Regions from separate parts of the Psychrobacter sp. SHUES1 genome, predicted to be linked through region 1. Evidence: riboswitches for the same ligand, from Rfam matches in the RefSeq annotation. Region 1 holds a riboswitch; each other region holds the start of a gene.
The links. Region 1 has a riboswitch for thiamine pyrophosphate ahead of A7325_RS00260 (ABC transporter substrate-binding protein). Riboswitches for the same ligand answer to the same signal wherever they lie in the genome.

Region 2: it holds a riboswitch for thiamine pyrophosphate, as region 1 does, so the genes downstream of both, tenA (thiaminase II) here and A7325_RS00260 (ABC transporter substrate-binding protein) in region 1, are expected to answer to the same signal.
Region 3: it holds a riboswitch for thiamine pyrophosphate, as region 1 does, so the genes downstream of both, thiC (phosphomethylpyrimidine synthase ThiC) here and A7325_RS00260 (ABC transporter substrate-binding protein) in region 1, are expected to answer to the same signal.

What each region holds. Positions count from the first base shown of each region.
Region 1 covers NZ_LXWA01000008.1:41,460-48,936, reverse strand. Annotated here, with positions in the region: gene A7325_RS00275 (valine--tRNA ligase) at 1-1,169, shown strand, start outside; gene A7325_RS00270 (AAA family ATPase) at 1,251-2,585, shown strand; gene A7325_RS00265 (hypothetical protein) at 2,569-3,189, shown strand; gene A7325_RS00260 (ABC transporter substrate-binding protein) at 3,583-4,479, opposite strand; TPP riboswitch at 4,631-4,748, opposite strand; gene A7325_RS00255 (YbaN family protein) at 5,198-5,617, shown strand; gene A7325_RS00250 (cold-shock protein) at 5,905-6,114, shown strand; gene A7325_RS00245 (YeiH family protein) at 6,300-7,382, opposite strand.
Region 2 covers NZ_LXWA01000086.1:10,559-18,035, forward strand. Annotated here, with positions in the region: gene rpoD (RNA polymerase sigma factor RpoD) at 1-362, shown strand, start outside; gene A7325_RS11140 (multidrug effflux MFS transporter) at 755-2,002, shown strand; gene A7325_RS14140 (TetR/AcrR family transcriptional regulator) at 1,989-2,579, shown strand; TPP riboswitch at 2,705-2,823, shown strand; gene tenA (thiaminase II) at 2,946-3,593, shown strand; gene A7325_RS11155 (class I SAM-dependent DNA methyltransferase) at 3,680-4,378, shown strand; gene A7325_RS11160 (YbeD family protein) at 4,600-4,911, shown strand; gene nrdA (class 1a ribonucleoside-diphosphate reductase subunit alpha) at 5,463-7,477, shown strand, end outside.
Region 3 covers NZ_LXWA01000075.1:48,771-56,247, forward strand. Annotated here, with positions in the region: gene A7325_RS10245 (sensor histidine kinase) at 196-1,242, opposite strand; gene argH (argininosuccinate lyase) at 1,461-2,834, shown strand; gene A7325_RS10255 (oxidative damage protection protein) at 3,178-3,468, shown strand; TPP riboswitch at 3,637-3,759, shown strand; gene thiC (phosphomethylpyrimidine synthase ThiC) at 4,021-6,015, shown strand; gene A7325_RS10265 (fructose bisphosphate aldolase) at 6,102-6,992, opposite strand; gene A7325_RS10270 (hypothetical protein) at 7,153-7,477, opposite strand, start outside.

The DNA.
Region 1 (7,477 bases):
GTATCGATTTGGAAACGCTGGTTGAAAAACGCACCAGCAATATGATGAATCCAAAAGATGCGGCAAAGATTGAGAAGCAAACCCGAAAAGAGTTCCCAGAAGGTATCACAGCTTACGGTACCGATGCGCTGCGCTTCACCTTTACCTCCCTTGCTAGTACCGGTCGCGATATCAACTTTGATCTAAAACGTGTTGAGGGCTATCGTAACTTCTGTAATAAAATTTGGAATGCTAGCCGCTTTGTACTGATGAATTGTATCGATAAAGAAGGCAACGCCCAAGCGATTGACCAAACGGCAAATCCTGAGGTGTGGGAATTACCAGAAAAATGGATCATGAGTCGTCTAAACTCGACGATTAGCAATATCCATCAGCACTTTGCTCAGTATCGCCTTGATATGGTCAGCCATGATATTTATGAATTTATCTGGAATGAATACTGTGATTGGTATGTCGAGCTTGCCAAAGCCAGCCTCAATGATGACTCAGTATCAAGCGAGCGTAAAGCGCAAATCCGCTATGTGCTGCTGCATGTGCTTGAGACCGCGCTACGCTTTAGCCATCCGATTATGCCGTATCTGACTGAGCAAATCTGGCAGACGGTTGCGCCGCTACTGGGTCGTAAAAATACCGATAGTATCGTGATTGCCGCCTATCCACAAACCGATACTGCGCAAATCAGTGAGCAAACCGAAGCCGATATGGAGTGGCTACAAGAGCTCATCGCGAGCGTCCGTAATATCAGAGGCGAGATGAAACTCGGTAACGCGGTGCGCTTGCCCGTGCTACTACAAAATATCTCAAGTGAAGAAGAGCAGCGTCTATCGCGTATTGCCAATCAATTTAAGGCATTAGCGAAAGTGGAGAGCTTAACGATTCTAAAAGACGGTGATGAGGTGCCACTATCCTCATCAAGTATGGTTGGCCAGCTACGCGTCCTTGTTCCCATGAAAGGACTGATTGACCCAACCGCTGAGCTGGCTCGCTTGGGTAAGTCATATGATAAGTTGAAAGGTCAAGCCGACGGTATCGCGCGTAAGCTGAGCAATGAAGGCTTCGTCAGTAAAGCACCTGCGGAAGTAGTCGATGCTGAGAAGGCGAAACTGGCTGAGTTAGAAGGGCAGTTGACGGCGATAACGGCGCAGATGGAGCAGTTGAAAGCGTTATAACAAATTTTTTTAAAATTTATGTTATTGTTGCAAGTATTTCTTGTCAAATTCACGCTGAAGCGTAATTAAAGGTTATAACTCATGAAATTTATAATTGAGAATATTGGCAGTATTGAAAAAGCAGAGATTGAACTTAACAACTTAAGTATTATATGTGGTGAAAATGATTCAGGTAAAACAACTATTGCTAAAGTTGTTTATGCTGTTGGTCAGGCATCCTCTTTTTTTGCAACTGACTATCAGCTCAAAAAATATGATAAGTTTCGTAGTATTTATGATGCACTATCTCTGTACGTTAGAAGAATTTCCCAAATAGATTTTCCAGTCGAAGACTCACTAATTGAATTAATTGAGAAATTACAAATTACAGTTTTACATTTAAGACGGACTGCTGATGTAAATAGTATAGATGTAGATCTAATTTCATCTCTTATTGACAACATATTATTTTTAATTAAAGAGGATGAAAATAAAGAATTTAAAGAGGAATATAAAGATGATTTTGATAAAATATCAAAAATAAAAGATTTATTAAATGATCAATACCAAAATTTGGAAAAAGAGCCTATTCAAGATTTTATATTTCAAGCATTAAAGAGTGAGTTCTCAAACGACCTGTTGTATAAGAAAGAAGGTGTTAAAAAAGCGAGCTTATCATTTTATGATGAAGGAGAGGAAGTTTTTTCATTAGATTTTAATAATAAAAAAGTTCTGAAATACAGTACATCAAATAATTTACCAATAAAAGATTCAACACTAATCGATGGTCCATATGTGTTTCAAATATCACAGATTATCCATAGGATTTCAACAATCAATACTGTTAGGCGTAGAAATAATTTTGAATTGAACTTGCCGTATCATGTTATCGACCTATGTTCAAAAATAGATGGCAGTAAAAATATTACAGATGAAATTGGTTCAAACTGTAATTGGGATTCGAGTGGTTTCTATAAGGGATTTATGGACTTTAATACTGAAAGTCGTAGTTTTGAACTTTTTCAGGAAAAGAAAAGCTATACAGCAAATAATGTTTCATCAGGAATGAAATCAATTGCAATTGTTGATTTATTATACAAGGGAAGATTCATAAATAAGGATTCAATATTAATTATTGATGAACCTGAAACTAATTTGCATCCTAAGTGGCAAAAACTGTATGCACAAGCAATAGTTAGCTTAGCAAACCAAGGTACTAATATACTTATTAATACTCATAGCCCTTATATGTTAGAGGCATTAAAAATATATAGTGATAAAGAAAAACTTAAAGGTACTAAGTTTTATTTTACATCTAAAGAAGAAGATAAAAGTATTATTAACGATACTAATGGTAATATAAATCCAATTATTGAGGCATTATCAGAACCATTATATTCTTTAATGGAGGAGCAAGAGGATGTCTCAAATTTCTAATGAACAGAAATTAATAGATGGACTAAATGAACATTATTCTGAATCTTTAGCATCAATACAGGAAATTTCATACAATGTATCTAATGACAGATATTTTTTAGATATTAATTTCAAAGCTCTTCATGTTGATAATATTCCTGCTCTTACAGCTGATAAGCTAGAAGTAACTCATAGTTGTTCAACGGATACAATTTTATTTGATGAGTCTAATAGCACGCTATACCTAATTGAATTTAAAGAACAATGGCCTAGTGATAAGAAATCTAGAGTAAATATTAGATTAAAGTGCTATGACACCCTTTCAAAACTTTGTTTGTTTTGGGTAAACATACTAGGATATAAGAGAGAAGACTTTTTTAATTTAAGGTTTAAATACTGTTTAATTACTAGGGGTGGTAAAGGTCACCTTACATCAAACTCCTCTTTTTTAGATGCATTGGATTATACAAATCAATGTTTTAAACTAAAGCTTTTAGAAAAAACTTTTGTAGACGAAGCTAAAATATTGATAACCCCAAAGCATATACATAAACTGTTGTCCAGAGTTACGCAACAGAAACAGATGATTTATCATAATACTGATAAGACTCAAATACATTTTTAAAAAATATAGATTCTGTAAGTTTATTAGAAAAGGTTAATAATTTAACAGTACGTTCGATTTATTTCTGGCATGAGGAAGTTGCGCTTAAATTTATTTTCGTGTTTCAAGCAAAATAGAACTTAAGCTTAACTTTCCTATGAATTTACTAAATAGTTTTATTTAGAGATTATCAAGGCTGTTACTCACCGTCGGACAACGCTCGCCTCTAAGCAATCTTGCTATTGACGATACTGCGCCAATCACGCTCAAGCTCACTCGCCAAAGTCTGATAGAGATATACATCAGCTGCTTATATTAGTTTAATTTCGCTCTTATTTAAAACCAATAAAAAACCGCCATAGTAAACTCTATGGCGGTTTTTTATTATTCAAAATATCTTAACTTATAAAATGCCTACAGCGCCCACAGCGATTGATACTGCTCATCCGTCAACGTCACAATATCGATTTCAGCTAGCATCTCGCGCAGTTCTTGCCACTTACTGGCATCAGGCGTGATTGGCGTGATCAATCTACCTAGCGTATTATCGATAATCGCATCCATCAAGGCATCTGCGTCGGTTTGACTATAGTCATAATACATGCGGCGCGCAGACTTAGGCTCACTTTTACAGTGTTCTGTCATTTGATTGGTCACTTGGATAAAGGTATCTATCGCGTCTTTTTTCGCGCTATAAGTCTCATCAGTCGTGAGGATTTCTAACGCCGAAAAATTCGGATAAGGGGACAGATGCTGATCGATAAACGTAAAGTCTAAACCTTCATGAGTCGCCTTAACCCCTTCAAAGTTATAAAAGCACAGCCATGCACCATCGAGACTTAGGTCTTCTTGCAGGTTTTTTATATGGTAGAAGTCTTTTTGTACAAAGGTCACATTATCACGGCTGATACTAAAGCCGTTTTTCTTGGCATAGCGGGCTAATATCTCAAAGCCAATGCGATTGGTTTTTTCTTCAGCCGCTGGGGTACAAACGCGAATCGGTTGATTGTTCTTGAGCTTATCCATGCTGGATTGCTGCATCAATATGCCGCCATCGGTCTCAAAAAAACAGCCAAGCGCACGCAGATTAGGCGCGTAATGCTCAAACAGATGAATTGGCTCATTCACATGCAGATCGATGCTTTGATTTTGCAATTCAGCAAAGCCATCATAGTGGTCATCAGGCTCAATGATGGTGATATCTAGCCCTGCTTGCTCATACGCGCCTGTGGTCACACCCGCGATAAAGGGCAGGTGATCAGGGTTCAAAAACCATTCGAGGGTGAGGGTCAGTTTGGTGGTTGACTGCATGGTTGTTTCCTTTTTAATGATAGAAAACAATCAGACTGATGCTGTTTAAATAAAACAAAAAAGGTAAAACAAGAAAGGCAAAATCTCAACATGTAAGGCGCTATCAGATCAGCGCGTCAGGTAGAGGTTTCTCTTATTCATAGACTGCTTAGGGTCTGTCATGCTTGTTTCCTACGTCAGTGCTAACTGCTTCAGGTTCACGGGTGTCTCTCAGCGATGGTTTTAACAATCGTTACAAGGTTAAAAGCAAAGCACCCCGACAAGATTGAGTGGTGCTGCATTATTTTTGATCAGTACTGCTCATGAATCCGTACTGCTAATGACTATTATCGATAGCTACTGCATTATCATAGACGACTTGTAAGCGGTGATGCAAGCGTATCAGGAATGACAATGAAAGGTGATGACTGACGCTCGTTAACCGTCCTTTATAACAGTTCTCATTTGTGACGGCTTTTTATAAGCGCTTTCAATCTTATAGGCGCTTTCAATCGACGTGTTAATAGAAGAGCGCACTATCTGTAATTGGTACTTACCCAATCACTAACCAAACATACCGATTGATAGCAAAACCCTCATAAAAATAGTCTTGTAGCATATCTCCTCATACGGCATCCTTAGTGAGTTCTATAAGCCGCCGTCTTTGTCATAAATTTGCCGGCCAAAACCTGATTATCTGACACTATCCAACGATATCCACTATCCAACGACATCCTTTATGAGCCAAAAAAAGCACTTCTACTACCGCCCAAAGACCAATCAACACAATAGCCCAGCGGTGCGTTGGGCATTTTTGATATTTGGTTGGATATTTTTTGTCTTGGGGATTGTTGGGGCATTGTTGCCAGTGATGCCGACCGCCCCTTTTATTTTACTAGCGGCAGGTTGCTGGGCACGTAGCTCACGACGTTTTCATTTTTGGCTCATTAATCACAAGTATTTTGGTAAGTTTGTTCGCGATTGGGAAGAGCGCCGTGCCGTACCGCTATATGCGAAGTGGTTAGCAACGATTATGATGACACTATCGATATCAATGTTATTTTATCGTCTGCCAGCGGATATGGTGTGGATGGCGTGGCTAGTAGCAGCGATTTGCACTGGCGTCGCCATATATTTATTCCGTTTGCCGAATGCCTAGACTTAGCGGTTAAATGCTTAAAATTTTTGTTAATTGTCTAAAAATAAAGCAAATAAGTGCAAAAAATAGCCAATAATTGCGCTTTGTTACACTAAAGATAAGATAAGGCTTGCGATACTGCGCTAGGGCACCTATAATACCTCCAAGCTTAAGAGCAGTTCTGCACCAAATCATTACCTCGTAGTATTAGTTATAATCCTTCGTTTTAATATTTATCGTTCAGTAGCTATTTGCAAGCGTTATCGGCCAATTAGGCCAAAAATAAATTAAATATCAGGGTTATGACTATGTCAGACGTTCAAAAAGGTACAGTTAAGTGGTTCAACGAAGCTAAAGGCTTTGGTTTCATCGCTCCAGAAAATGGCGCAGACGTTTTTGCTCATTACAGCGAAATCACTGGTTCAGGTTTCAAAACTTTGGCTGAAGGCCAAGAAGTTGAGTTCACTGTAACTCAAGGCCAAAAAGGCCCACAAGCACATAACATCGTTGCTATCTAATTTGTCTTTATAGACAATTAGAGCTAGATGAATAAAAAAACGAGCCTTAGGGTTCGTTTTTTTTCACCTATTATTTATGTTTATTGCTTTTGATAAATAAATAGTAAAGTCTTAGAACAACAATGCCGACGATTATAGTGATAATCGTCGGCATTTTTAGTTTTATTGGTGCGTAAATAGCTTTTTTACAGTGAAGCGATGCCAATATTGATCAAGCCGCCACCAACGATTAACCAAGTAAACATAATGGCACCGAGTATCAATGGTTTGACGCCAGCTTGTTTAATGGCACTCATATGGGTGGTCAAACCAAGGGCAAACATTGCCATCGTCAATAAGACATCATCAAGCATGACCATGCTCTGCTCAAAGCTTGCCGTCATCGGTACCCACGTATGCAATACCACCACCAAAATAAAGATAAAGGCAAACCAAGGGACTTTCACTTGTTGCACACGATTTATGAAAGACGGCTTTTCGCCATTATCACTACTGGTTTTGGTTAAGGCAAACGATAAAATCAATAAGAAAGGCGCGAGCATCATCACTCGTATCATTTTTGTGACGACCGCGGTATTGCCAACCTCGGTGCTGACGGCGTTACCAGCGACCACTACTTGTGCCACTTCATGAATGGTTGAACCGGTATATATGCCGTATTGCTGAGCGTTTAGCCAAGGTTGTAGCCAGCCAAGTTGATATAAAAATGGATAGAGCAGCATGGCAATCGTGCCAAAGACCACCACGGTGGCAACGGCAATGGTGACTTTATGCGCTTCGGCTTTGACCACGGGTTCTGCGGCAATTACCGCTGCAGCGCCACAAATACTTGCCCCTGAGCCGATCAATAAGGTCGTTTGCTTATCGACTTTAAGCCACTTTGTACCGAGCCAATAGGTAAGTAAAAACGTTGAGGTTAATACCAATGCATCAGTCATTACGGCGGGCATACCAACGCTTGCGACTTGGGTTAAAGTCAGTTTAAAACCATAAAATATAATGGCTAGGCGCAGTATTTGACCTTTAGCAAAACCAACACCCGCACTTAATTGATCAGAAAAATTTGGATAAATCGTATTGCCAAGTACCATGCCAAGTAAAATTGCTAGCGTCAACGATGACAGACCAACAATTTGTCCATTTGACCATGTGTCTAGGCTGACATTTAACCACAAACAAAACAAGCTCCCAATCAGCACGACAATAAGTCCCATCGCATGACGATTATGCGGGAAGTAATTATGCATGGTTTGTGCCACTGCGTTCATATCGTACGCATCCTATTTTTTATCATCTATAATCGAAATAAGCATAAGCTTATGAATAGACAGTATAAGATAAACCGATTTATAATAAAAACAGA
Region 2 (7,477 bases), on a different contig from region 1:
GTAAAGTGCTAAAAATTGCCAAAGAACCGATCTCGATGGAGACGCCTATCGGTGATGATGAAGATTCACACCTAGGTGATTTCATCGAAGATGGTACGATTTCAAGCCCAGTTGACGATGCGACGGCGGCTGGTCTACAAGAAGCCACGCGTGATGTCTTGAGCAATCTGACTGAGCGTGAAGCACGCGTCCTTAAAATGCGCTTTGGTATCGATATGCCAACCGATCATACGTTAGAGGAAGTCGGTAAGCAGTTTGATGTCACGCGTGAGCGTATCCGTCAGATTGAGGCAAAAGCGCTACGTAAATTGCGTCATCCTTCACGTTCTGAGCATCTGCGCTCGTTCTTAGAAAATGACTGATTTATCTAGACATACTTCATTGTCTAAAAATTTCTCAAAATTACATCAAAAAAGCTGAGCATGTCTCAGCTTTTTTGTGCCCGTTATTCGATGGCGGTTATTTAATTGCTATTAACTTATCTAATCAAAATATCCTAAAAACGCTGCGTTATTGCTGCTATCAATTTTTTATAGCCTCTGTCTGCGCAGGCACAGCAAGCAAGAAAAATTGCTATCAGCAGCAGTGCGCGATGTATCTATATTACTTTTCACTCACTATATCTATTAAATGTTAAGCCGCTATAGCATTACATAAGCAATTGACTCATAAAAATATTGCCTTCATCTAAAATAGCGAGTATAACTACCTACCGTTCGGTAGTTAAACAATCAACAGCTAATAGTGCACTTTTATGAATAAGCAAACCCATGTAAAACACATCAGTATCAAAACCATCATCTCTCTTGCCATTATTGTGGCGCTTGGCCCTGCAGCGATTGATATGTATTTGGCCTCAATGCCAAATATGGCAACAGACCTCAATACTTCCTACGCCACCACACAAATCACTTTGACCGTCTTTCTTATCTTTATGGGCTTAGGGCAACTGGTCTTTGGTCCCGTATCTGATGCCATAGGACGAATCGCACCATTATTTGCAGGCTTACTTGCATATATTGGCGCTTCCGTGTGGGCGATGTGGTCACAAAGTATTGAAAGCCTAATCTTCGCCCGCATTTTGCAAGGTCTTGGCGCCTCGATGGCTATCGTGGTGGTGATGAGCATGGTACGTGACTTAGTCGATGGACCGAAAGCGGCACAGATTTATGCTGTACTAAATACCATTGTGGCATTAGGTCCAATCGTCGCACCAGCAATCGGTGGTATCGTCGGTACGCATTATGGTTGGCGTGGCGTCATGTTTATTTTGGCGGCGTTAGGTATGATTGTGCTGATTAATACGCTGTTGAATATCAAAGAAACTTTGCCAAAAGACAAACGCATTCAATTAAATATGCAAAATATTACAGGCATTTATGTCGGCATATTAAAAAATAAGACCTTTGTCTTTAATCTGTTTGCACTATCTGCGGTGTATTTCTTTTTGTTTGCCTACATCGGTGGTTCTGCTTATGTCTATCAAACCGACTACGGTCTTAGCCTAGAGCAATTTGGTTTTGTCTTTGGCTTGACCAGCATCAGTCTAATTTTAGGTGCTTCTTCTACCGCTTATTTGGTCAAAAAAATATCAGCGTCACATTTGGCTTTAATCGGTGCCGGTGTCATGATGCTCGGTAGTGCCGTCTGCATCGTCGCTTATCTACTATCAATGGGTTTGGGCGGTATTGTAACTGGTATTGCGTTAGGATTATTTGGCCTTGGCGTATTGGAGGCGACGTTGATGGCAATTGCAATGGACTCGCAGCGCAGCGCTTTGGGCTCAAGCGCGGCTTTATTGGGCGCCATTCCTATGTTACTCTCATCTACTGCCACGCCCATCGCGGGGCAATTGGTCGAAATAAACACCTTATATTGGTTAATCTTGCTAGGTGTTATGGGACCCGTTATTTTAACTTTGGTTTATTTTAGTTCTAGAAGTTTAAAACCTGATAGCACTGTCGCCACAACATCATTAGAGGAGGCCTATGCAAAGTCATAAACCACGCTCAAGCGCTAAGCAACGTATTATTGATGCCGCGTTTGAGCCTTTTTTTATGCACGGCTATGAGGGCGCATCACTCAGTGATATTGCCAAGGCTGTGGGCATCCGCAAAGCCTCTCTCTATACGCATTTTGCCAGTAAAGAAGCGATATACTTAGAATTACTACAAGATGCGCTTGAGTCAGAATGTGCATTTGTTAAATCATGTTTTGCGACGACTAATGAGTTTACTGCTCCCGGTGAAGCGTATTGCCACGCCTTTGAAGCACGTTATGAAAGCGCAATTACCTTACGGTTTTTAATTCGCATGGCCTATGCCGCACCTGTGCATCTGACCAATACCAGCGCGGCGACTTTTAACGTTTATATTGAGGTGCTGACTGAGCAAATACAGCTGGCTCTGAAGCCTTATGAACTCAACTCTGCGCAACTAGCGCTATATACCGACGCTTATCTAGGCATTATCGATAGCTTAAGTGTGGAGTTGCTGTATGCAGAAGGCTTATATGAGCGCCGTTTTAAAGCCATGCTGATGCTGTATCATACAGCTATTGCACAGCTTACTAAAAAGTAACTTTTTAAATGTAGAACAATTTTATTGATGGTTATTTGAGCATCACTTGCTAATGATGGCTGAGTTCGCCTATCATAGGGACGCTTGGTTGTTTTATAACCATAAAGACCAACATTTAAATCATAAAAACCTTGTCGGGGTGCTTTGATTTTTGATGATTTAATTACCATCAAAATCATGGCTGAGAGTTACCCGCGAACCTGATGCAGTTAGCACTGACGTAGGAAACAAGCGTGTCGATATATAAGTCATAATTACTTTATATTTTGCCAATCTAGTTACTTTAGACTGGCAAATTTACTGTGCCTTATCACTTCTCGTTTCTTATATTTAGCTTACTGCACTTTATAACAGTAAGTAAAAACTATGGATTATCAAACCCTACGCCACCATTGCCCTACATGGAACGATTACACTCAGCATGATTTCGTCAAACAACTGACAGCTGGCACACTCGCCCCTGATAGCTTTCGCCACTACCTCATTCAAGACTATTTATACTTAATTCACTATACCCGCGTGATGGCGCTCAGTATTTATAAAAGCGATAACTTAGCACAAATGCGCGTCGGTCAAGCGGGTGTCAATGCCATGCTCGACATGGAAATTGGTATGTATTTGGATTTCTGTCATCAGTGGAATATCCCACTTGAACAAGTAGAAAACGCTCCTGAGTCTGCCGTCACCATCGCCTATAGTCGCTATATATTAGACGCGGCAATGTCAGGCTCACTGGCCGAACTGTATGCTGCAATTGCACCTTGCCTGATGGGCTATGGAGAAATTGGCAAGTCTATAAAAGAACAAGGATTTATCGCTGATAATCCGTATCAGCCATGGATTGAGGTGTTTTCAAGCGATGACTTTCAAATAATTACCGCGCAAAACGAAGCACAAATTAATACGCTACTAGCCGATGCCAGCCCTGCTCAAGCAAACAAGTTCCAACGCTTATTTAACACCGCCGCGCGTATGGAAGTGAATTTTTGGCAGCAGGCGTTAGATTTGTCTTAACTTATACTCAATCTAGCTTGGTTCTAAAAAAGCCCTCTAGAATCAAAAATAATGATCAATAATAACGATCCACAAGGAGAAACATCATGGCAGCATTCGATGAACACGCAAGCGCGTATGACAGTTGGTTTTTTGACAATCAAAACCTACTGACCAGCGAGCTAAAGCTGGTTGCTCATTTCTTGGATAAAGACAGCGAGATATTGTCTATTGGCTGCGGTAGTGGACTGTTTGAGTCCTTGCTAGCAAAGGATTATGACATTCATATCAAACATGGTATCGAGCCGTCAAAAGACATGGCAGCAGTCGCAGAAAAGCGCGGTATGCAAGTCGATATCAGCCCAGCCGAAACCTGCGAGATTGAACCTAATAAGTTCGATATTATTATGTTTAACGGCAGTGTCAGCTACATCAGCGATTTGGATGTCTGTATCAAAAAAGCCTTTGACGCTCTAAAAACGGGCGGCAAACTTATTCTGATTGATGTACCAAAAGAAAGTGGCTTTGCCAGCTTATATAACCTTGCCAGCGCGGTAGATACGTGGAAGCATCCACTACTTGCCCACATCTCGCCTGCTGACCCTTATCCTATCGAGCTAGTGAAGTCAGCTAACTGGCGTACCTCTGATGAAAAAATAGCCTTAATGCAAGCCAATGGTTTCGTGGATTTTGAATATGCGCAGACTTTATTGACCCATCCTATGTATGCCAATGACAAAGTCCAAGAGGTCATCGAAGGCTATGATCGCGGCGACTACGTGGCAATTTGTGGTTATAAAAAATAACGGTTTTAATGTGCGTTATCGCTGGGTGACACTTGAATAATACGCCGAACGCCCTTATAAATGGTGCATAAAGTGCTTATCATATTTCAATAAAAAATAAGGACCACATCATGACTGATGATCCAAAAGACACCACTACTCCAAACACTGACAACTCGAGCACCGAAAGTCAAGGCAGTAATGCTAGTCCAACGTCGAAAAGAGAGGTCAAAGTGACAGAATTGGTCGCTAATGACGGTATCTTAAAAGGCAAAAAAACTGACGTGCAAAACCCTGAGCTGTGGGATTTCCCAATGAACTATCCAATGAGCATCATCGGTCATGAAGGTGAGCACGAAAGCTTGCTTAATGAAGTGAAGCTTATCTTGGGTAGCCAATTCCCTGAGTTTGATTTGGCCTCTATGGAAGTCAAACCCTCAAAAACTGGACGCTTCCATTCGGTACGTGCCAATTTATACTTAACCACCGTTGAGCAAGTGAACACGCTTTATGCGGCGCTTGATAATGCAAAAACCGTACGTATGGTGGTTTAAAGTCAGTTTTGTTAATTTTATAAAATCCAGCCCGTTTTTCATCCGAATCGTCACTCATATGGGTGGCGATTTTTTATTGTCTGCGGTACAATCTCCACCCGAAATATAACTGCTATTTAGACAATTTGCCCTTATAAATTTAGCCAACAATAAAAAGTAAATTCGCGCCATTTTTTACAAAACTTTTATTATTTTTCTTATCGGCGTCTAACCCTTATCCCATCGTCCTTTGCCAAAATTTGGACACGCTTTACCCTCGCATCAACATAGTTTGCCCTTAAAATCAATATAGCATTTTCAAAATTTTCCCGCTATATTGTGTCCATCTACTAACAAATACGCTATATGTAGTGCTCAGTGATTTAAACCGTCACTATGAGCCAGGGCATCGTTTTACCTAAAAAAACATCTGCCATGACAGGATATCTTGTCTTAAAACAGATAGCGTCTGAAAGATAGCGTGACAAAGCATGTCTGCCAGACTTAACCGCGCAGCAGCTTATAAAGCAACATTATAAATAACTACCTAGCAATCAACTTACGAGGTCAGCATGACACATATCGATAATATCAAAGTAACCAAACGTGATGGACGTTTAGAGCCCATTGATTTAGACAAGATTCACAAGGTTATCGAGTGGGCAGCTCATGATTTAGATAATGTGTCGGTATCGCAAGTTGAGCTAAAGTCGCATATTCAGTTTTATGACGGTATCAGAACGCGTGATATTCACGAAACCATCATCAAGTCAGCCGCCGATCTCATCTCTGAAAGCACACCTGACTATCAGTATTTGGCGGCGCGCTTGGCGATCTTCCATTTACGTAAAATTGCTTATAATAAATTTACTCCGCCGCATCTGTATGACCATGTCAAAACGTTGACCGATGCCGGTAAATACGACGAGCATATTCTAAAAGACTATAGCCGCGCAGAATTTGATGAATTAGAAGCATACCTCGACCACTGGCGCGATATGAATTTGGCTTATGCCGCCGTTGAGCAAATGGCGGGCAAATACCTTGTCCAAGACCGCGTGACCAAGACCGTTTACGAAAGTCCGCAGTTCTTATATATGCTCGTTGGCATGTGTTTGTTTGCCAACTATGAAAAGAGCGAGCGCTTAAGCTATGTCAAACGCTTTTATGATGCGACCTCACAATTTAAAATCTCGCTACCAACGCCTATTATGTCAGGTGTACGCACGCCGTCGCGCCAGTTTAGCTCGTGTGTCCTAATCGAATGTGGTGATAGCCTAGACTCTATCAACGCCACCACCAGTGCCATCGTCCGTTATGTGTCGCAGCGCGCTGGCATCGGCATCAACGCTGGTCGTATCCGCGCCCTTGGTAGCCCTATCCGTGGCGGCGAAGCACAGCATACTGGCTGTATTCCATTCTACAAACTGTTCCAAACGGCGGTTAAATGCTGCTCACAAGGCGGCGTGCGCGGCGGTGCAGCGACGTTATTTTACCCATTATGGCATTTAGAAGTTGAGTCATTGTTGGTGCTAAAAAACAACCGCGGCGTCGAAGACAACCGTGTCCGTCATATGGATTACGGCGTCCAGTTAAACAAAACCATGTATACCCGTTTGATTAAAGGGCAGGATATCTCGCTGTTTTCACCATCTGATGTCCCAGGCTTGTATGATGCGTTCTTTGAAGATCAAGACAAATTTGAAGCGCTATATACCAAGTACGAGCAAGACCCTAACATTCGTAGCCGTCAAATTCCAGCAACGGAATTGTTTAGTCTGATGATGCAAGAGCGCGCCAGCACTGGTCGTATCTATATCCAAAACGTCGACCATTGCAACACCCATAGCCCATTTGACGCGAGCGTTGCGCCGATTCGCCAGTCAAACCTATGTATGGAAATCGCCCTGCCAACCAAGCCTCTTGATAACATCAATGACGAAACTGGCGAGATTGCCCTTTGTACGCTATCAGCAGTCAACTTAGGCAAAGTTGAAAACGTTAGCGATATAGAAGAGCCAGCCGAACTAATCGTCCGCGCGCTTGATGCCCTACTCGACTATCAAGACTATCCAGTCAAAGCCGCTGAAAACGGCAGTATGCGTCGTCGTACCTTAGGCGTTGGTGTGATCAACTATGCCTATTATTTAGCGAAAAATGGCGTACGCTATTCAGACGGCAGCGCGCATGGTCTAACCCATCAAACCTTTGAAGCGTTACAATTTTATCTCTTAAAAGCGTCAAACAAATTGGCTAAAGAGCAAGGCGCTTGCCCTGCTTTTAATGAGACTACCTACTCGCAAGGTATCTTGCCGATTGATACCTATAAAAAAGACTTGGATCAAATCTGCCAAGAGCCGCTACATCTCGATTGGGAAACGCTACGTACTGAGATTACTACGCACGGTCTACGCAACTCTACCCTAACTGCCTTGATGCCGTCTGAGACCTCTAGTCAGATTGCCAACGCCACCAACGGTATCGAGCCACCACGCGGTCTGGTGTCTATTAAAGCCTCAAAAGATGGCATCCTAAAGCAAGTCGTGCCTGAGATTGATAAGCTAAAGGATCAGTACGAGCTACTATG
Region 3 (7,477 bases), on a different contig from region 1:
CTTAAGTTATAAACCAACTGCCGCACTTGTGCAAGCCACGAATCTAACTTTGCCGTTTAAATGCTTTAGCGGTACATAACAGCTTGACGGTGCAATAAATATGCCACGATAAATGCTTTGTAATAAATGACTGACGCTTACAATTTAGAGAATAGATCTTTAGGGAAAACGTTTTAAAAAGGAAGAAAGAAAGGATTATAAACTGACATCTTGCAACGGATAGCTAATATTAGTAAGAATTTGTTTATTCGTTATACTGCTTTGAATGTCGGCACTTTGACCAAAATAGGCGCGCAGACGTTGCGCCTGAATCATAAAATCCATTTGTTGGCGTAAGTCATGGTTAATCAACAAGGTTTTTTTCGGCAGCTGCACGCTAATGGTAATGTCGACCCGATGCTGCAACCAAGTGACTTTTATATCAATATAAATGGTCTCGGTGGTCATCCTAATGACGTTCACCAGCATTTTTTCAATCACGCTTTGTAAGGTTAACGCGGTAATCACCATGTCATACATGACGTCTTCTTTTGGCAATTGCCAGTTTACTACCAATTTATCTGCCAAGCGAATGGATTCAATGGCCAAGTAATGCTCACACAGGGCAATCTCTTCTTCAAAGCTGATCTCACGCGCGCCATTAAAACTGGCACGAAAGAGCGCTGAGACGTGCTGCAATAAAACAGCGGCGCGCTGCGGGTCAGACTCAATCAGCGACATCAAAGTATTGATGGTATTAAAAAAGAAATGCGGCGCTAGGCGAGCTTTTAACACATCATTTTGGGCGCTCAATTTTTGCTCAAATGAGTGCTTTAGTGCATTTAGCTCACGATAACGCCGTAAAAAAAACAGCAAGGCGGCAATGGTAAATCCGGCGGCTATCACCGTATTAAATACAATGATTGAGATAAAGTCCGCCAAGTTATAGTTAAACCAGCCAGCGTTTATCATAATTAGCAAGGCCAACGCGACGGTCACCGCCGTGGCAGTGGTCAAAATGAGTAAAACATACATACTGACGGTTGTTACGCGTAAGCCTTTAAAAACTGGACGTAAATAATCGATGAGATAAAAAGATGGTATCAAGGCCAAGCTGGTTTGGATAAATCTTGCCATAAACTTGATGATAAACTGCGTTTCATTGACCACGCTATGACGGTCGACGATTGCCACAAATAGCGACCAAAAAAAGATTGCCAGCAGCCATTGCCAAGGCTTCATCATCTCCATGAGCTTGGGCATAAAAAACTCTAAGCGCTCCGCTAGTAAGGCAACCTCATCATTTGCTATACTTGAGTTCTTATTCTCTTGACTTGTCTTGAACTGATATGAACGCCAACTCTTCAAATAGTATTAATCCTAATTCAAATAAAAATTCATCTACTCCTGATTCTAGCATAGATGCCTCTATAACCAACACTCCTGCGCCGCAAAGCGCTACAGGTGGTCAAGGTCAGCAGATGTGGGGCGGGCGCTTTAGTGAAGCGACTGATAGCTTCGTTGCCGCCTTTACCGCTTCTGTCGGCTTTGACCAACGCTTTGCTCGTCACGATATCCACGGCTCAATTGCCCATGCAACCATGCTGAAAGAATGCGGCATTTTAAGTGCTGATGAGGTTGCAACTATTATCGATGGTTTACAGCAAGTGCTGCGCGAGATTGAAGCCGGCGAGTTTAACTGGTCGATTGCGCTTGAAGACGTGCACATGAACGTCGAATCGCGCTTGACGGATATCGTCGGTGCGGTTGGCAAAAAACTGCATACTGGCCGTAGCCGTAACGATCAGGTTGCGACCGATATTCGTCTATGGTTGCGTGAAGAAACCGACAATATCATCGCGCTACTGGTACGTTTGCAAAGCGGTTTACTAGATTTAGCTGAGCAGCATACCGATACCATCATGCCGGGCTTTACCCATCTGCAAACCGCGCAGCCAGTCAGCTTTGGTCATCATGTAATGGCATGGTTTGAGATGCTCTACCGCGATACCGAGCGTCTGGTCGATGCCCGTCGCCGTATCAATCAGATGCCGCTTGGTAGCGCTGCCCTTGCTGGCACGACCTTTCCAATCGATCGTACCATCACTGCTAAATTGCTAGGTTTTGACGGTATTTGCCAAAACTCTTTAGACGCGGTTTCAGACCGTGATTTTGCCATTGAGTTTACCTCGGCAGCTTCTATTTTGATGATGCATATGTCGCGTATGAGCGAAGAGATTATCCTATGGATGTCAGCGCAATTTAACTTTGTGCAAATCCCTGATCGCTTTTGTACTGGCTCATCTATCATGCCGCAAAAGAAAAATCCTGACGTGCCAGAGTTGGTTCGCGGTAAAGCAGCACGGGTTTTTGGTCAATTGATGACATTATTAAGCCTGATGAAAAGCCAGCCACTTGCCTATAATAAAGACAACCAAGAAGACAAAGAGCCGCTATTTGATTGCGTCGATACTTTGACGGGTTCGCTACTCGCCTTTGCCGATATGCTACCGAATATTACTCCGAATAAGGAAAACATGCGCGCTGCCACCATGAAAGGCTATGCAACTGCGACCGATTTGGCAGATTATTTGGTTCGCCGCGGCGTTGCTTTCCGTGATGCCCATGAAGTGGTCGGTCATGCCGTCGCTTTAGGTATTCGCGAGGGCGTTGATTTGAGCGATTTGTCATTGGCGCAGTTACAGCAGTTTAGCGACGCGATTGGCGATGATGTTTTCGACTATCTAACGCTAGAAGGCTCATTGGCCGCTCGTGACCACTTAGGTGGCACCGCGCCAAATCAAGTCAAACAGGCGGTGGTTAATGGACGTGCGCGCCTAAAATCGTTTGCTTGAAAGCCTTTTTTAAAGCTGAAGCTAGCAATAAAACTGTGCTTTAAAACCAGCGCTTTTCTCTAACACCCGCCATTGTGCGGGTGTTTTTTTGTCATGCCTGATTTTGCCAGCACTGGATATAGTCAAGGAATTTTAAAATCGCTACAAGGCGATCTACCGCAGATAGTACACTGAGTACATCTAGGGCGAGCAACACCGTAGCGGTTTAAAAGTACGCCGACTATAGATTTGATGTTACCTTCTCTACACCTGATACGCTTTGCTAAATCGTGCAAGCGCGTTATGATAGATTACCAATATTCGACACGATAATTTAATACCCCTAATTAATGAGGATTGCCTGATGACTGAGACTTTTAATCCACAAGCCAATACCGTATTTTGCCGCAAATATAAGCAGGAATTGCCAAAAATGCCGCATCCGCCATTTCCTAATAAAAAAGGTCAAGAGCTACAAGAAACCGTTTCTGACAAAGCTTGGAAAGAATGGCTTGAGCAGCAAACCATGCTGATTAACGAAAACCATCTCAGCATGATGGACCCTGAAGCCAAAAAGTTCTTAACTGAGCAACGCGAGAAGTTTTTGGACAATGAAGACTACGAGCGCGCGCAAGGTTGGACACCAGAAAAATAATACGCACGGTGATTTTATTAATTAAAAAGAATGTCATTAATTGAAAAGCTGTCATTGATTAAAAGACAGTGATTACATTAATAACAGCAAGATTGCCTCTCTACTAACAAACGGCAAATGACTAGGCATCATCCCTATAGTTTGTTAGTATGAGACTGATTTACAACACTGACAGACTCGGGGTGCGGTGTATGACAAGCTTAGTTTAAGCTATTTCATACATTCGCTGAGAGATCACCCGCCGAACCTGATGCGGTTAGTACCGACGCAGGGAAGTCTTAAGACTATGTTTTATATACAAAGGGCGCGCAGAAATGCCTTTTTATTATTGCTCATACTTTATATGCTAGCGTTTTTACGCGGCCATGAGGCAAACAATAAAAAGCGGCGCCTACCAATCATTTAACATGGCATTAGATTAATTTTCAATGAAAGTTGAATTTAATAATAGTGCACGTGTTTGATGATTGAATTTGTCTATCTTGCATCGTCTTGTCCCGCAGCTACTGGCGGTGTTGCTTTTATTCAAAAACCAACACGCTAGGACAGCATATGACTACTTCAGATTTACAAACAGCCCAAACCCCTTCGACCCCTGTTACTAAAACTGTCGAAAAAAAAGCCGACGCCCTCAAAACGCCTGCTCACCGTACCGCAAATGATGCACGTTTTGAAGAAGACGCCCGCGACTTACACCGCATCTTACCCGCTTCTAAAAAAGTCTATATCGGGGGCTCACGTCCTGACATTCAAGTACCGATGCGCGAGATCACCCTTGACCCTACCCCCATACAAGGGGCAAGCGAGTCCGAATGGGAACAAAATCCACCGTTTTACGTCTATGATACCTCAGGCGTTTATACCGATCCCAATGTCGAGATCGATTTGACCCGTGGTTTGCCCAAATTGCGTGAAGGCTGGATAGCTGAGCGCGGTGATACTGAGCAATTAAGCGGTTTATCTAGCTCATACGGACAAGCGCGCGCCCGCGATATCAGTACCGCTAATTTAAGATTTGCGCATATCGATAAACCACGTCGCGCCTTAGCAGGAAAGAACGTCACGCAAATGCATTACGCGCGTCGCGGTATTATCACGCCTGAAATGGAATATATCGCCATTCGTGAAACGCAAAAGCAGCACGAATCGACCGATATGCGCCAACATGACGGCGAAAGCTTTGGTGCCAACACGCCAAAAATCATCACCCCTGAATTTGTCCGTGATGAAGTTGCCGCTGGTCGCGCCATTATCCCCAACAACATCAATCACCCTGAATCTGAGCCGATGATTATCGGCCGTAACTTCTTGGTGAAAATTAATGCCAATATCGGCAATTCAGCGCTCGGCTCATCTATCGACGAAGAAGTATCAAAAATGACCTGGGCAACGCGCTGGGGCGCCGATACTATTATGGATTTATCGACGGGCAATCATATCCATGAAACCCGTGAATGGTTGATTCGTAACTCGCCAGTGCCTATTGGTACCGTACCGATTTATCAAGCGTTAGAGAAAGTCGATGGCGTTGCCGAAGATTTAACGTGGGAGATATTCCGCGATACGCTCATTGAGCAAGCCGAACAAGGCGTTGATTACTTTACCATTCACGCCGGCGTACTATTACGTTATGTACCGCTAACCGCCAATCGCTTGACGGGCATCGTCTCGCGTGGCGGCTCTATCATGGCGCAATGGTGCCTTGCCCATCATAAAGAGAGCTTTTTATATACCCATTTTGAAGACATCTGCGAGATTATGAAGCAGTATGATGTGGCATTTAGCTTAGGCGATGGCTTACGTCCGGGGTGTTTGCAAGATGCCAATGATGAAGCGCAATTTGGTGAGCTGCGAACCCTTGGCGAGCTGACGCAAATCGCATGGAAGCATGATATTCAGGTGATGATTGAAGGCCCCGGGCATGTTGCGATGAACCGTATTAAAGAAAATATGGACTTGCAGCTTGAGCTATGTAGCGACGCGCCTTTTTATACTTTAGGGCCATTAACCACTGATATTGCGCCTGGTTATGACCATATCACCAGTGCCATTGGCGCGGCAATGATTGGCTGGTTTGGCACAGCGATGCTCTGTTATGTGACGCCAAAGGAGCATCTCGGTTTGCCCAATAAAAAAGACGTCAAGGACGGTATCATCACTTATAAAATCGCCGCTCATGCTGCCGACCTTGCTAAAGGCCATCCGGGCGCACAAGCACGTGATAATGCCTTGTCCAAAGCGCGTTTTGAGTTCCGCTGGGATGATCAGTTTAATCTGGCGCTCGATCCTGATACGGCGCGTGAATATCATGACGAAACCTTGCCAAAAGACGCCCACAAGTCGGCGCACTTTTGCTCGATGTGCGGACCGAAGTTTTGCTCGATGAAAATCACTCAAAACGTGCGCGAGTATGCTAAAGGTTTAGATGCAAAAGAAAACGGCGTTCAGGCTACTAGTGCGATGAGCCGCGCTGATATTGAAAAAGGCATGGACGAGATGACGCAAAAATATCATACCGAGGGTCGCCAGTTGTATAAAGAGGTTTAAGCGATTAACGTTAATCCTTAATTCACAAAAAAGCGCTACTCATAAGTAGCGCTTTTTATTGCAAACAGTTTTATCTTTATAGTAGATTAAATCTTTGATGCTTCGTAAATCTCTTTAATAGAAGTATTAATCGTATCCGCAAACTCTGCGTCGCTTTGTTGCTTATTTAAGCCTTCGGTAAAAGCACGCGAGAAGCTCGCAATCATACCGGGATTTTTCTTCAATTTTTCACAGGCGTCATGACGACTGTAACCGCCTGATAGCGCAACGACTTTTAGCACTTTTGGATGATCAATCAGCTCTTGATAAAATCCGTCTTCTTCAGGCAAAGTCAGTTTTAGCATCACTTGATGATCATCGTCTAAAAACTCAAGATTGTGCAAAATACTGGTTTTAAGGATGATTTCGCAGTCATGCTTTTTGCTACTGTTGATATCCACTTCTGGCTCAACGATCGGCATAAAACCTTTAGAAAGAATTTGTTTTGCGACATCAAACTGCTGCTGGACGACAAGCTCGATACCATCGACACTTGGCTCATAAATGACTGAGCGCATCTTGGTGCCAAATACCGGATAATTTTTTGCCTTATCCAACAACAAGTCTAGATTTGGCATCGGACGCATCACCTGTACGCCGTTCATGTGTTCAGCCAAACCTTTATCTACCTTTAAAAAAGGTACGATATTTTTATCTTCCCACAGGTAATTGGCGGTCGGTTTGCCATTAACCTCGCGCTCCATGGTATCTTCAAATAAAATCGCCCCGAGTACACGCCCATTATCAAAGGCATCACAAGTCATGATACGGGTGCGCATTTCATGCACCAAATCAAACATCGCTTCATCATTGTCATAAGCATCGCCGCTGACGCCATAGTTCTCTAATGCTTTTGGCGTGCTGCCACCACTTTGATCAAGCGCGGCGATAAATCCTGAGCCATTTTTTATATGCTGTAGTTGTTTTTCGTATTCCATTGAATGGGTATCCTATCCTAATTAATAAGGGTCAAACGTTATTATAATAAGTCAATCAGCCCTCAATAGTATGAGCCTGACTGTCAGTTACCTTATCATAGGACATGCCACCTGCCTATTGTTGATAAGTTAAAATTTTGCCCATTTCACAGTGGCGAGATTAAAGCAAAAACAATACTGACACACACCCAATCGCCAGTAATAAACCGACGATATTGATACGATTGAGGCGCTCTTTAAATACCCCAACCCCTATCAAGGTTGCCACCGCAATCACGCCGACGTTCATGCCTGTAAAGACGATACTTGGCGACTCAGACAATACTTGATGGGCGCGTACATAAGCATAGATATTGCCCATATTGAGCGCGCCAAGTAATAATCCTGCGCTAAGGGCATTGCCCTGCCAACGCACGCGCGTGCTAAGCAGGTAAACGAGTAGCAGCAAACCTGCCAGCCCAAAGGTCACAAATAAAGTTAAAGGA